2 regions of the Methylocystis sp. WRRC1 genome follow, and region 1 is predicted to be linked to the other one. Evidence: predicted binding sites of a transcription regulator. Region 1 holds the regulator's gene; the other holds the start of a gene.

Region 1 (6,699 bases):
GTTGCCGGACGGCTTCGGGGAGGAGACCGTCGACCTCATCCACGCCAACCATTATTTCACGCTGCCCTTCGTCGAGACCCTGAAGAACGGGCGGCGCATTCCCGTGGTGCTGGAGACCCAGGACATTCAGGCGCGCCAATATGTCCTGCGCAACAAGGGCGGCTTCTTCATCCCGCCCTATGCGACCTATGACAACATGCTGAAGGTCGAGCTCGACTGGATGCGCCGCGCCGATCTTTCCGCGCATCTGAATGAGGAGGAGTTTCACGATTTCCGGGATCTCCTCCCCGATTCCCGTCACGCGCTGATCTATCCGGCCGTGCCCGAAGTCCCCCGCGCGGCCGGGCGCGACGTCATCATCGTCGCGAGCGACAATTACGCCAATTACGTCAGCCTGCGCTGGTTTCTGGAGGAGGTCGTCCCGCTCTCGGGGGGCGCGCGCGTTGCGATCTACGGCAATATCGACGGCGGCGTGAAGCGTCGGGACGGGGCCCTTTACGAGGCCCATCGCGCGCTGTTCAGGGGGCGGGTCGACGACATTGGCTCCGTCTACGCCAACGCCGGCGCCGTCCTGCTGCCCACGATCGAAGGTCACGGCCTGTCGATCAAGGCGGTCGAGGCGCTCTGCTGCGGCGCCCCTCTCGTCGCGACGCCGCTGGCGTTTCGCGGCATGAAGGTCGATCCGCATGCGCTGGGCAATGTCGCTCTCGCCGACGACGCCGCGCAATTCGCGCGACATTGGCGCGAGGCGCAGGAGCGGGCCGACAGGGGCGAGACGCCGCCTCTGGAGAGCGACACGCGGCGTCTGTATGAATCTTCCTTCAGCCCGCAGGCTTACGCGCGCACGCTGGCGGCGGCGGTGGAGCCGCTCCTTCAGTAACGATCCTTCTTGAGGCGGACAGGCAGTGCTAAGGTCGCGCCGTTGACAAACACTCTACTCGCGGCGGGATGATGGACAATTACAAAGTTGAAACGGATTCCCGCCCGCTGGCCGGCCGCCGTGTCGCGCTGACGCATCCGGCGTGGCACTCCTGCGGCACCTATCGCGTCGTGCTGGGCCAGATCGCCGCCTATCGCGCGCTGGGCGCGGAGGTGTTCCCCGTCGCCATCAGCTCCGATCCCGGTTTCGTTCCGGGGCGCGCGTGGATCTGGAAATCCTTCAGCGATTCGACGCCGGAGCTCGACGCCGGCGCGCGCTTCTATGGCGGCGCATCCTTTCTCGCCATGCTCGATCCGCGGTTCCTAACGCGCGTGTTGTGGCCCTATATCCATGGCGATCAGGCCGTCATACGCCTAGGCATGGCGGAACGGGCCGTCCTCTCGCCGGAGGTCGAGGCGGCGGAATATGACCTCGTCCACTGCAACCATTTCTTCCTGATGCCGGTCGCGCGCCGCCTCTCGCGCGGTCGCGCGCCGATCATGCTCGACACCCACGATCTGCAGGCCCGCCAGTTCGCGCTGATCAACGAGCGCATGCCCTGGCTCCCGCCGCGCGTCACCTATGAGGCGATGCTGGCGCAGGAGCTGGAGGCGATGCGCGGCGCCGATCTTTTGTTGCATCTCAATGCGCAGGAATCCGACGCCTTTCGCGCCATGTTGCCGGAGAAGCGCCATTCGCTGCTCTATCCCGCGACGCCGCCCGCCCCGACCGGCCCCGGCGGCGAGGACATCGTGCTTGTCGCGAGCAACAACACGGCAAATGTCGAAAGCGTGATCTGGTTCCTGCGCGAGGTCGCGCCGAAAGCGGCGGGCGTGACGGTGAAGATCGCCGGCAATGTCGACGCCGGCGTGCGGGCCCGCGCCCCCGAGGAATATGCTTCCTACAAGCGCTGGTTTCTCGGCCGGGTGGACGATCCCGGCGCCGTCTATGCGACGGCCCGTCTGGCGCTCTTGCCGACGATCAGCGGCACGGGCCTTTCGATCAAGACGGTCGAGGCCATGTCCAGCGGCGTCCCTTTGATCGCGACGCCGCAGGCGCTGCGCGGCATGGACGCGGAAGCGCTCTCGCTGCCCGGCGTAAGCCTGGCGGATACGGCAGAGGATTTCGCGCGCGCGCTCGTCGAGGCTGCGCGGGCGCCGGCCGCGGACGAATCGGCGCGGAGGGCGAGCGCGACGCGCGCCTACTACGACGCGCGCTTTTCATCCTCCGCCTACGAGCGCAATCTCGCCACGCTCACGGCTCCGCTTCTTGCGCGCGGATCGTGACTTTTTACGCTGTGAAAACACGGCCTTGAAGAAAGTGTGGCGCAATCGCAACGCCGGCGCGAAAATCACGCGGCCGGCGGTTGTTAGAATTTCTTCATCAATTCAGTGGTGTTACCTTGGATATCGACGTGCTGCGCGGGGTCCCCGGCGGCCTTGCATTGGAGACGGGTAAAATGACTTTCAAGGCTACCGTTGTCGGCGCATTGGCGTCGGTCCTCATGATCGGCGCCGCCTCCGCCGCGGATCTCCCCAGCCGAAAGGCCCCGCCGGAATACATTCCCCCGCCGCCGGTCTTCAGCTGGGAAGGTTGGCACATCGGCGTCGTCGGCGGCTATGGCGGCGGCTCGTCCAGCACCAGCTCCTGGATATGGGACTTCGGTGCCGTTCCCGCCGTATGGAACGTCAACACCTCGCGGGGCACGAGCGGCTATCTCGTCGGTTACGAGAGCGGCTACACGTGGCAGTTCTCCAACAATTTCGTTCTGGGCTACGAGTCGGAGTTCAGCTACGCCGACGTGCGCAGCAACAACACCAACTCCTGGTTCGGCGGCGTGAGCAATCGCCTCGAGTGGTTCGGCGCCGAGCGGCTCCGCTTCGGCTACGCCTTCGGCCGCATCCTGCCTTACGTCACCGGCGGTCTCGCCTATGGCCGGGTGAAGGCTTCCGGCACGGATTCCATCGGCGGCTTCCTGTTCCCGACCAACGCCTCGACCTGGCAGGCCGGCTGGACGGTCGGCGCGGGTCTCGAATACGCCTTCTGGGACAAGTTCTCGATCAAGGCCGAATATCTCTACACGAGCATGAAGGGCCCGAGCGGCACCGGCCTCGCTTTCCCGAACGGTTTCCGCACCTTCGACGGCCGCGGCTTCGACACGCATCTCGCCCGCGTCGGCCTGAACTACAATGTGAAGAGCATTGGCGCGCTGCTCGGATGGGATGGCCTCGGCCTCTGATCGACGCAAAGCAACCGACGCCTCGCGCGTCGTTCGAGCCCGGCCGGTTTGGCCGGGCTTTTTTGTTTCGCGGCGCGGCCTCGACGGCGCGGCGGGATGCGATATTGTCTTATGTCATGATCCGCACAACACCGATAATTTCGCCGGCCTCGGGTCTCGCTCAGCTCACCGATCGGTCCCGAGAGATTTTCCGCCAGATCGTCGACAGCTATCTCGCCTCCGGGGAGCCTGTCGGCTCGCGGCAATTGTCGCGTCTTCTGCCGATGACTCTGTCGCCTGCGTCCGTGCGCAATGTGATGCAGGATCTCGAAGAGCTTGGCCTCATCTACGCGCCGCATACGAGCGCGGGACGCCTGCCGACCGAACTCGGCCTGCGCTTCTTCGTCGACTCCATGCTGCAGGTCGGCGATCTCGACGACTCGGAGCGCGCCCGCATCGCCGCCGAGGTCGAGGCCGCCTCGAAGGGGCATGATTTCCAGGGCGTGCTGTCGGAGGCGACCAGCCTGCTCTCAGGCCTGACGCGCGTCGCGGGCGTCGTCGTCGCGACGAAGGAAAATGTCCGCCTGAAGCAGATCGACTTCGTGCGGCTCGAGCCCGAACGCGCGCTGGCGATCCTCGTCGCCGACGACGGCACGGTCGAGAACCGCGTCATTCCCGTCGCGCGCGATCTGCCGGCGTCGGCGCTCACCGAGGCGGCGAATTATCTGAATGCGCGCATCACCGGCCGCACATTGGCGGAAGCGCGCGAAGGCATAGAGGCGTCGCGCCGGGCCGCGCAGATGGAGCTCGACGAATTGACCGCGCGTCTCGTGGAGGAAGGGATGGCGAGTTGGGCGGGCGCATCGAGCGGCGCCCGTCAGCTCATCGTGCGCGGACAGGCGCATCTCCTCGAGGATCTGACCGCCGCCGCCGACCTCGAGCGCGTGCGGCTGCTTTTCGCCGATCTAGAAACCAAGACCGGCGTGATCGATTTGCTCGAACGCGCGGAAGAGGGCGAGGGCGTCCGCATCTTCATCGGCTCGGAGAACAAGCTGTTCTCGCTCTCCGGCTCCTCGCTGATCGCCGCGCCCCTGCGCGACAGCGAGCGGCGCATCATCGGCGCCCTCGGAGTGATCGGCCCTACGCGGCTGAATTACGCGCGCATCGTGCCGATGGTGGACTATACCGCGAAAGTCGTTGCGCGCGTCGTCGGCGGCGGGTGAAAAGAAACGGGCGGAGACCGTCAGCCCCCGCCCGCGTCATGCTCGCCTGTTTCAGCGTCTCAACCGGATGATCACCGGCGGTGGCCGCCGTGGTGGTGGCCATGGTGATGATGTCCATGATGACCATGATGGCCCCAGTGACCGCCGTGGTGGCCGCCCCAGCCCCAGCCGTGATGACCGCCCCAGTGTCCGTGTCCGCCCCATCCATGGCCGCCGTGATGGTGACCACCATGCGTCCAGAAGCAACGGCCGTAACGACAGACCCACACCGCATGCGCCTGTTCGAGACCCGCGGCTTCGCCTGATTGCGCGACAGCGTCTTTCGGCGCCGCCGGCATGGCCGAGGCGTTCGTCGCGGTCATGGACAGGGCGCCGACCGCCACAGCGGCGGCAACGAGTAAATTCACATGCTTAACCATGTCATGTCCCTTGTGGATGAGGTTTCACCTAAATTGGGCAATCAATTGCAGCCGTTGCGGCTCTCCCACATCTGAATTTCGTTTACGCGCCTTCTCTCCCAGCCGCGCAAATCGCCGTAGGGGGGGAAGCATCCGGGGCCGAATTCGGCCCTGGCGCGGGCCGTTTTGAAACAATATCCGTTACGCGCGTAGATCTTGTTTCGCTCGTACCACAATTCGTCGCAGGACATGTCCGATGGATGCTGCGCTCGCGCCGGCGGCGGCGCCGCAAACAGGCTGCCGCCCATGACAACGGCCGCAATCGCGCCGTGTATGAAGTTTGACGCCCGATAAGCCATTTTCAATTCTCCCTGATAGCGCCTTGTAACTGTGTCGGAAATTGCGAACGTCAACGGTCCGAGCCAGGGCACTTTCTGTAGTGTTGACGCTGCCGCCTCCTCCTGCGCGGTCCCGGGGACGCACATTCCCGCCGTCACATGACATGGCTACGCTCGCGGCCGACATGAATGCGGTGAAAAGTCGCGTTGCAATCCAATCGCCGTGGCGCCCTCGCCACGACCCGTATTATTTCGCGCCTCGATCACATGAAATTCTGCGGATCGACGTCGATCTGCACGCGCACGCCGCCGCGTTCCTTCGGGCTTGCGCCGATGAGGTCCCGCAGGAAGCTCTGCACATCGGCGCTGCGCGGCGCCTTCACGAGCAGGCGATAACGATAACGGCCGCGAATGAGCGCGATCGGCGCTTCGGCCGGGCCGAGAAGCATGATTTCGTCCGCCTCCGGCAGTCCGCCGAGCGCCGCGACGCGGTAGCGCGGCGAGGGCGGCAGATCATGCGCGGCGCGCGTAATTGCGCGGGCGTGCGCCTCGGCGGCGGCGGCGTCCCTGGCGGAGACGATGAGCGCGGCCAGACGGCCGAAAGGCGGCAGCCCCGCTCGCTCGCGAAGCGCGATTTCCTGTGCGTAGAATTTTTCGGCGTCGCCGGAGAGCAGCGCCGCGATGACGGGATGGTCTGGTTGAAAGGTCTGGATCAGCGCGCGGCCGGGCTTGTCGCCGCGCCCCGCGCGTCCGGTAACCTGATTGAGCAATTGAAAGGTGCGCTCGGCCGCGCGCGGATCGCCGCTGCCGAGGCCCAGATCGGCGTCGACCACGCCGACGAGCGTGAGATGCGGGAAATTATGCCCCTTTGCGACGAGTTGCGTGCCGATGACGATGTCGAAGGCGCCTTTTGCGATTTCCTCGAGCTCGCGCCTGAGGCGCTCCGCCCCGCCGGGGAAATCGGACGACAGAACGAGAATGCGCGCGTCGGGAAACAGCGTCGCCGCCTCTTCCGCGAGACGCTCGACGCCGGGTCCGCAGGCGGCGAGCGAATCTTCGGCCTCGCATTCGGGGCAGACGTCGGGGCGGCGTTCGACATGTCCGCAATGATGGCAGACCAGCGCGCGGCGGAAGCGATGTTCGACGAGCCACGCGTCGCAGTTCTCGCAGCGGAAACGATGGCCGCAAACGCGGCATAGAGTGAGCGGCGCATAGCCGCGACGATTGAGAAACAGCAGCGCCTGTTCGCCGCGCGAGATTGTTTCTCCGACGGCGAGGGCCAGACGAGGCGCGATCCAGCGTCCGCGCGGCGGCCCTTCGACGCGCATGTCGATGGATTCGAGCAGCGGCATCGGCCGCGACCCGGCGCGCGCGTCGAGTTTCAGATGTCCGTAGCGGCCGCGTTGGGCGTTTACCCGCGTTTCGATCGACGGCGTCGCGGAGGCGAGCGCGATGGTCGCGTCCTCCATGCGCGCGCGCACCACGGCCATGTCGCGCGCGTGGTAGGAAACGCCGTCGTCCTGCTTGTAGGCGCCTTCGTGCTCCTCATCGACGACGATGAGGCGCAGGTCGCGAAACGGAAGAAACAGCGCCGAGCGCGCGC
Region 2 (6,699 bases), 1.0 Mb from region 1:
CCAGCCGATGATCGGCGTGCCATAGGGATGATGCGCGAAAAGCGCCGCCTGCACCGCCTCGTCGAGCTGGGCGGAGGGGTCGTTGTCGGTGCGCATGCGCCGTTCCTCGAGCACCACGTCGCGCTCGGGAAAAACCACCTCGTCGGTGAGGACGAGATTGCGCATGCGGTCAGCCTCGAAATCCATCAGCGTCGCGAGGTGCTCCTTGCCGATGCGCTGGAAATAGGCCGTGTAGTCGTAGCTGGTGAAGGCGTTCTCCTGACCGCCGAGTTCGGCGACGAGGTTGGAGAACTCGCCCTGCGGATGCGCCTTCGTGCCCTTGAACATCAGATGTTCGAGGAAATGCGCGATGCCGGACTTGCCGATCGGATCGTCGGCGGAGCCGTTGCGATACCAGATCATATGGGTGACGACGGGCGTGCGGTTGTCGGGGATGACGACCACCTCGAGTCCGTTGTCGAGCCTGAAATGGGAGACGGCGGCGGCGCCGGCGGACGAGGCGGCGGCCGCGCCCGGGGTAAGAGAGGGGGCGGTCGCCGACGGCTGCGATGACATGAACGGCCTTTCCCGCGGCGCAGGGCCACGCAAATCAGGAGACATTGGCCTCCTATATAGGCCGAAAATCAGTTCTTGTCAGAACCTCTCAGAAAGCTCGGCATCAGGCTCGACAGTCCGCCGCCGCCGCCGCTGCTCGCCTGCTGCGCGGGAGTGACGCTGCCGGGCTGCGCGACGGGATCGTTGTCGTTCCCGCCGCCGCCCATATAGCTCAGCGGATTCCACCAGCTGGTCTTCTTGGCGTCCGTGTCGCGGACCGAGCCCAGCGCCTGCGTCGGGTGGCGATAGCCGTCCGGCGGCTCGGTGAGCTGGCGGCGGGCGGGCTCGTCCGGCTCATTGGCGGCGTTGCGGGCGCGAGCGCTCATCACGCGCTGGAGGAGGCCGGGCTCGTCGTCGGTCCCGGGCGCGGCAGTCGGCGCGGGTCCGCGCACGCGCTCGAGAAGGCCGGGTTTCTTGGGGTCCGGCGGAGCGCCGGCCACGCGGCCGAAGCGATCGCTCTTGCGCTGCGTTCCCGGGGCGTTGCTCGGCCAGCCGTCGGGGCGGTCGACGCTCTCGCGCGGGGCGGGAAGAACGTCGGCGCTGCGGCTCGGCGGCAGCACGAGCTTCGGGCGCTCGCTGTAGTCGATCGACCTGGCGTCCGTCTCGGTGGACACGCCGACAAGGTCCATCACAGAGGTGATCGTGGATTTGTCGTCATAGGCCAGAGCCGGCGCGGCGTAGGCCGCCGCAAGACCGGCGAAAGCGCAGATGGCGCGACGCCGCGACCGTGCGAGCTTCATCGAAGGATCTCCCTGGTGCCCAAAAGGACGGCGACCGCGAGACGCGACGCCGAGACCTCTGCTTGACCCCGAAAGCCGCAACATGTGCGCGACTTGTTGGCGATTTAGTGGCGGGGCGCGCTTTTCCTTAAGCCAAAAGCGGCCGGCGCGCGAATCGCGGCCGCATCAAGGCCCCTCGGCCGGCGACTCCGGCGGGGCGAAAAGGCTCTCGTAAAGGAGAAGCGCCACTCCCGCCGTGATGAAAACGTCGGCGACGTTGAAAACGTAATTGGCCAGCGGGCCGACGGGCAGGGTCGTGTGGAGATAGAAAAAATCCGCGACCGCCCCGCGCGTGATCCGGTCCGTCGCGTTGCCGAGCGCGCCGCCGATGACGAGGCCGAGGGCCAGGGCCGTGAGCCGGTCCCGGACCCTCGTGAGCCAGAAGGCCAGTCCGGCGACGATGACGCCCTGCGCCGCGAGGAGCGCCGCCCTGGCTGAGTCCTCATGCGCGGGAAACAGCGAATAGGAGACGCCGTAATTCCAGGACAGCAGCACATCGAGAAAGGGCGCGACATTGATCGGTCCACGCTCCGCAATGTCGAAGACGTTCAGCATCCAATACTTGTGCGCCTGGTCGAGCGCGAGCGCGGCGAGCGCGGCGGCGAGGCCGAGGGCGCGAGGGGTCGGTCGGGGGGACAAGCGGGACGTCCTCAGAAGCGGAGCGGCGGAAAAGCCGCAGCCCGCTTACTAGGCCGGCTCGGCCCGAGGGGCAACCAGGCGTCCGCCCCCCGTTTCGATTTGCGCAAACGTCGCCTTTGCTATATGTAAACCTCCCTGTGGGGTTATGTGTTCGAACTGGGAGGGGCAAAATGTCATTTTTTAAGACGCCGGGCGTCGGATCCCGGCTGTTTCAGGCTTCCGCCGCTGTATTTGCGACGACGCTTCTGGCGTCGGGCGCCTTTGCGCAGGCCGCGCCGCCGCTGACGGCGCCGGGCGGGGACGCCAGGTCGACGGAAAACTACTGGACCGCGGACCGCATCAGGAACGCAAAGCCGATCGAACTCGTCCCCGCGCCGGGACACCGGCTGCAGCCGATCGACTCGACCGCCGCCGCCGCGGGTCCGTCGCAGACGGGCGCGGGAGCGCCTCCGACGACCGAGGACTCCAGCGCCATCGCGCGCCGGCTGCATCCGCCGATGCCTTTGACGGGCGCCGCGCCGGATGACGCTGGGACCAGCCGCAACACGAGCTCCTATGGCGCGCATTTCACGACGAGCCGGGTGTTCCCGGACGCCGCCACGACGACCTACCCCTATGTCACGACGGGTCGCCTCGCGTTCCGCAACCCGCGGACCGGGCGTGACTCGGTCTGTTCGGCGTCGGTGCTGCGGCCGCGCGTTCTCGTGACGGCGGGCCACTGCGTCTATCACGCGGGGCCGACGAGCGACGATCCGAGCACCAACAAATATTTCTATAGCAACTGGGTGTTCGTCCCCGCCTATAACAACGGCGCGGCGCCGAAAGGCACCTGGACCCCGGCTTGGGTGATCGTCTCCGGCTTCTGGTCGGCTGGCAACGGGTCGGTGCCCAATCAGCAGGACGTCGCCATGATGGAAATGCGCGACAACACCGCGGGCCAGAAGATTTCGGCGTTCACCGGCTATCTCGGCTATTCGACGGGCGGCCTGTCGCCGAACCATCTGACGATCATCGGCTATCCCTGCAATCTGGACAATTGCGCGAAGATGCAGAACACGACCGCCGAAAGCTTCGCCAATGGCGGAAGCAACACGGTCACCTACGGTTCCGCGCAGCGCGGCGGCACGAGCGGCGGCCCCTGGATTCAGGATTTCGGCGTCGCTGGAGCCGGCTCTCCCGCCGGAACGGCGAGGAACTGGCTGAAGTCGGTCTCCTCCTACGGCCCGGTCGCCACCGAGCCGAAATACCTGGGTGGTTCGATCCTGATGTCGAGCGGAACGTCGAGCTTCATCGACCTTCTGAACAAGGCCTGCGCACATCGGGCTGGAAACTGCTGAGTTTTCGCCTCACCTGACTTTGTAAATCGCCCCCGTCCGGAGACATCCGGACGGGGGCGACTTTTTTTATGGTTTCCCTCTCTCGATCTGCGGTCGCCGCGGCGACGAAATCGCGGCAAAAGGCGATCTTCCCTCCTGTCCAATCTTGACTTTGCGTTGGCGGCGGAATATGTCCAGCCCGCTGTTGGCACTCGTCTTTAGAGAGTGCCAACAGCTTTCGCTTATCTCTTGCGACGGGCGGCCGAGGCCGCTCGAAGCGCAGAAAAGGAAGAATTGGCAATGGCGTTTCGTCCCCTGCACGACCGGGTCGTGGTCAAGCGTCTCGAAGGCGAGGAAAAGACCAAGGGCGGCATCATCATCCCCGACACCGCCAAGGAAAAGCCGCAGGAAGGCAAAGTGATTTCCGTGGGCCCCGGCGCCCGCGACGAGAGCGGCAAGCTGGTTCCGCTCGATGTGAAGGCCGGCGATCGCGTGCTGTTCGGCAAATGGTCCGGCACCGAGGTCAAGATCGACGGCGAAGACCTGCTCATCATGAAGGAAAGCGACATCCTGGGCATCGTCGACTGACCCGACCCCGCCCTTCCCGCTTTCAAATCATCTCCAGGAGTTTCTAAATGGCTGCCAAAGACGTCCGTTTCTCCACCGACGCGCGCGACCGCATTCTGCGCGGCGTCGAAGTCCTCGCCAACGCCGTCAAGGTCACGCTCGGTCCGAAGGGCCGCAATGTCGTGATCGAGAAGTCCTTCGGCGCGCCCCGCATCACCAAGGACGGCGTGACCGTCGCCAAGGAGATCGAGCTTTCCGACAAGTTCGAGAACCTCGGCGCCCAGCTCGTCCGTGAAGTCGCCTCCAAGCAGAATGACATTGCCGGCGACGGCACCACCACTGCGACCGTGCTCGCCGCCTCGATCGCCAAGGAAGGCGCCAAGGCCGTGGCCGCCGGCCTCAACCCGATGGATCTGAAGCGTGGCGTCGATCTCGCCGTCGAGGCCATCGTCGCCGACCTCAAGGCCCACTCCAAGAAGGTCACCTCCAACGACGAGATCGCCCAGGTCGGCACCATCTCGGCCAATGGCGACCGCTTCATCGGCGAGGAAATCGCCAAGGCGATGCAGAAGGTCGGCAATGAGGGCGTCATCACGGTCGAGGAGGCCAAGAGCCTCGAGACCGAGACCGACATCGTCGAGGGCATGCAGTTCGACCGCGGCTATCTGTCCCCCTACTTCATCACCAACGCCGAGAAGATGATCGCCGAGCTCGACGACGCCTATCTTCTCATCCACGAGAAGAAGCTGTCGACGCTGCAGCCGCTGCTGCCGATCCTCGAGGCGGTCGTCCAGACCGGCAAGCCGCTCGTCATCGTCGCCGAGGACATCGAGGGCGAGGCGCTCGCCACGCTCGTCGTCAACAAGCTGCGTGGCGGCCTCAAGATCGCCGCCGTGAAGGCGCCGGGCTTCGGCGATCGCCGCAAGGCCATGCTCGAAGACATCGCCATCCTAACGGGCGGCCAGATGATCGCCGAGGATCTGGGCATCAAGCTCGAAAACGTGACGCTCCCCATGCTCGGCCGCGCCAAGCGCGTTCGCATCGAGAAGGAGAACACCACGATCATCGACGGCGCCGGCGACAAGAAGGACATCGAGGCCCGCATTGCCCAGATCAAGTCGCAGATCGAGGAGACCACCTCCGACTACGACCGTGAGAAGCTCCAGGAGCGTCTCGCCAAGCTCGCGGGCGGCGTTGCGGTGATCCGCGTCGGCGGCGCGACGGAAGTTGAAGTCAAGGAGAAGAAGGACCGCGTCGACGACGCCCTCAACGCGACCCGCGCGGCCGTTGAAGAAGGCGTGTCGCCCGGCGGCGGCGTTGCGCTGCTGCGCGCCATCAAGGCGCTCGACGGCGTCAAGACCGCCAACGGCGACCAGAAGACGGGCGTCGACATCGTGCGCAAGGCCATCCAGGCTCCGGCGCGCCAGATCGTCGACAACGCCGGCGGCGACGGCGCGGTCGTGGTCGGCAAGCTGCTCGAGGCCACCGAATATGGCTATGGCTTCGACGCCCAGAAGGGCGAGTTCGGCGACCTGATGAAGCTCGGCATCATCGACCCGACCAAGGTCGTGCGCACCGCGCTGCAGGACGCCGCTTCGATCGCCGGGCTGATCATCACCACCGAGGCGACGATCACCGAGGCGCCGAAGAAGGAAGCCCCCGCGATGCCGGCCGGCGGCATGGGCGGCATGGGCGGCATGGACTTCTAAGTCCACCGCTTCAGCAACTGTTCAGCACGGAAAGCCCCGGGGAGACCCGGGGCTTTCTTCGTTTCATGCGATTCATTCACTGGTAATTGTACAGCTCTAGTTTTCATTCGCCGCGAAAACGCGGCCCCATTGAAACATTGAATTTGTGGAGCGGATCATCATGCGGCGGCGTTTTCCCGTTTTTGTCGCGAGTCTTCTGCTGACACCCGGTCTTGCGGGGCCGGTTCACGCGGCATCAAATCTCGTTGCGGTGTCTGCGCGCGGCGTCGACGCCGCCGGCTGCGGAAGCGTCGCGTGCCCCTGCCGCACGCTGCAATATGCGCAAAATCTCGTCGCGCCGGGCGGCCAGCTCGACGTGATGGAAAGCGGCGAATATGGCGCGCTCACCATCACCAAATCGGTCGATGTCGTCTATGCGGGAACGGGCGTCGCCCTCGTGCAGCCGACGGGCGCGGGCAAGAACGGGGTGCAGGTCTTTGCCGGCGCCGCCGATGTCGTGCGGCTGCGAGGCCTCACCATAGAGGGCGGCGGCGTCGGCCTCAATGGCGTCGTGTTCCGCTCCGGCGCCCGACTCGAGATCGCAGACTCCGCCATACGCAACTTCACGAGCAACGGCGTCACGCTCGCTGGCGCCAACAGCCGTTTCTCGGTCATCGACACCGTCATCTCCGACAACGCCGGTTTTGGCCTGCGCGCCATTCCCGCCGCGACGAATGCAAAGGGCGAAATGGACGGCGTGCAGCTCCTCGAAAATGCAATGGGCGGCGCCCTTCTGGAGAATACGTCCTCTGCGCTCACGGAGGTCGTGGTCACGAAAAGCGTCGCCATGGGCAATCGCGCGGTCAGTCCCGGCGCGGGCTTTCGCGTCGCCGGCGCCGGCGCGCGTCTGACGCTGCGCGAGACCACGTCGAAGGACAACAGGATCGGCGTTTCGGCCAATAATGGCGGCGTTCTTCGTGTTTCGGGCTCTACGCTCGTCGGCAACAATACGGCGGCTGAGAAGCAGGGCGGCGTAATCGAAAGTTTCGGCGACAATGTCGTCAGGGCCAACGCCAACGACGCGCTCTCCGCGCTGACGCCCGTGAGCAATCACTG

The links. The regulator HrcA, encoded in region 1, represses chaperone genes, less so after heat shock. The targets are predictions, from matches to a motif close to GTTAGCACTCNCNNNNNGNGAGTGCTAAC.
Region 2: groES (co-chaperone GroES) is a predicted target of HrcA. The motif match lies at 3,533-3,561, and genes of this name have one in related genera.

The regions. Positions count from the first base shown of each region.
Region 1 covers NZ_JAJFZJ010000001.1:2,992,665-2,999,363, forward strand. Annotated here, with positions in the region: gene LG047_RS14525 (glycosyltransferase) at 1-880, shown strand, start outside; gene LG047_RS14530 (glycosyltransferase) at 949-2,205, shown strand; gene LG047_RS14535 (outer membrane protein) at 2,379-3,158, shown strand; gene hrcA (heat-inducible transcriptional repressor HrcA) at 3,275-4,360, shown strand; gene LG047_RS14545 (hypothetical protein) at 4,432-4,779, opposite strand; gene LG047_RS14550 (YARHG domain-containing protein) at 4,821-5,117, opposite strand; gene LG047_RS14555 (primosomal protein N') at 5,360-6,699, opposite strand, start outside.
Region 2 covers NZ_JAJFZJ010000001.1:1,962,467-1,969,165, forward strand. Annotated here, with positions in the region: gene LG047_RS09445 (pitrilysin family protein) at 1-555, opposite strand, end outside; gene LG047_RS09450 (hypothetical protein) at 624-1,334, opposite strand; gene lspA (signal peptidase II) at 1,500-2,012, opposite strand; gene LG047_RS09460 (serine protease) at 2,183-3,349, shown strand; gene groES (co-chaperone GroES) at 3,629-3,916, shown strand; gene groL (chaperonin GroEL) at 3,964-5,604, shown strand; gene LG047_RS09475 (right-handed parallel beta-helix repeat-containing protein) at 5,765-6,699, shown strand, end outside.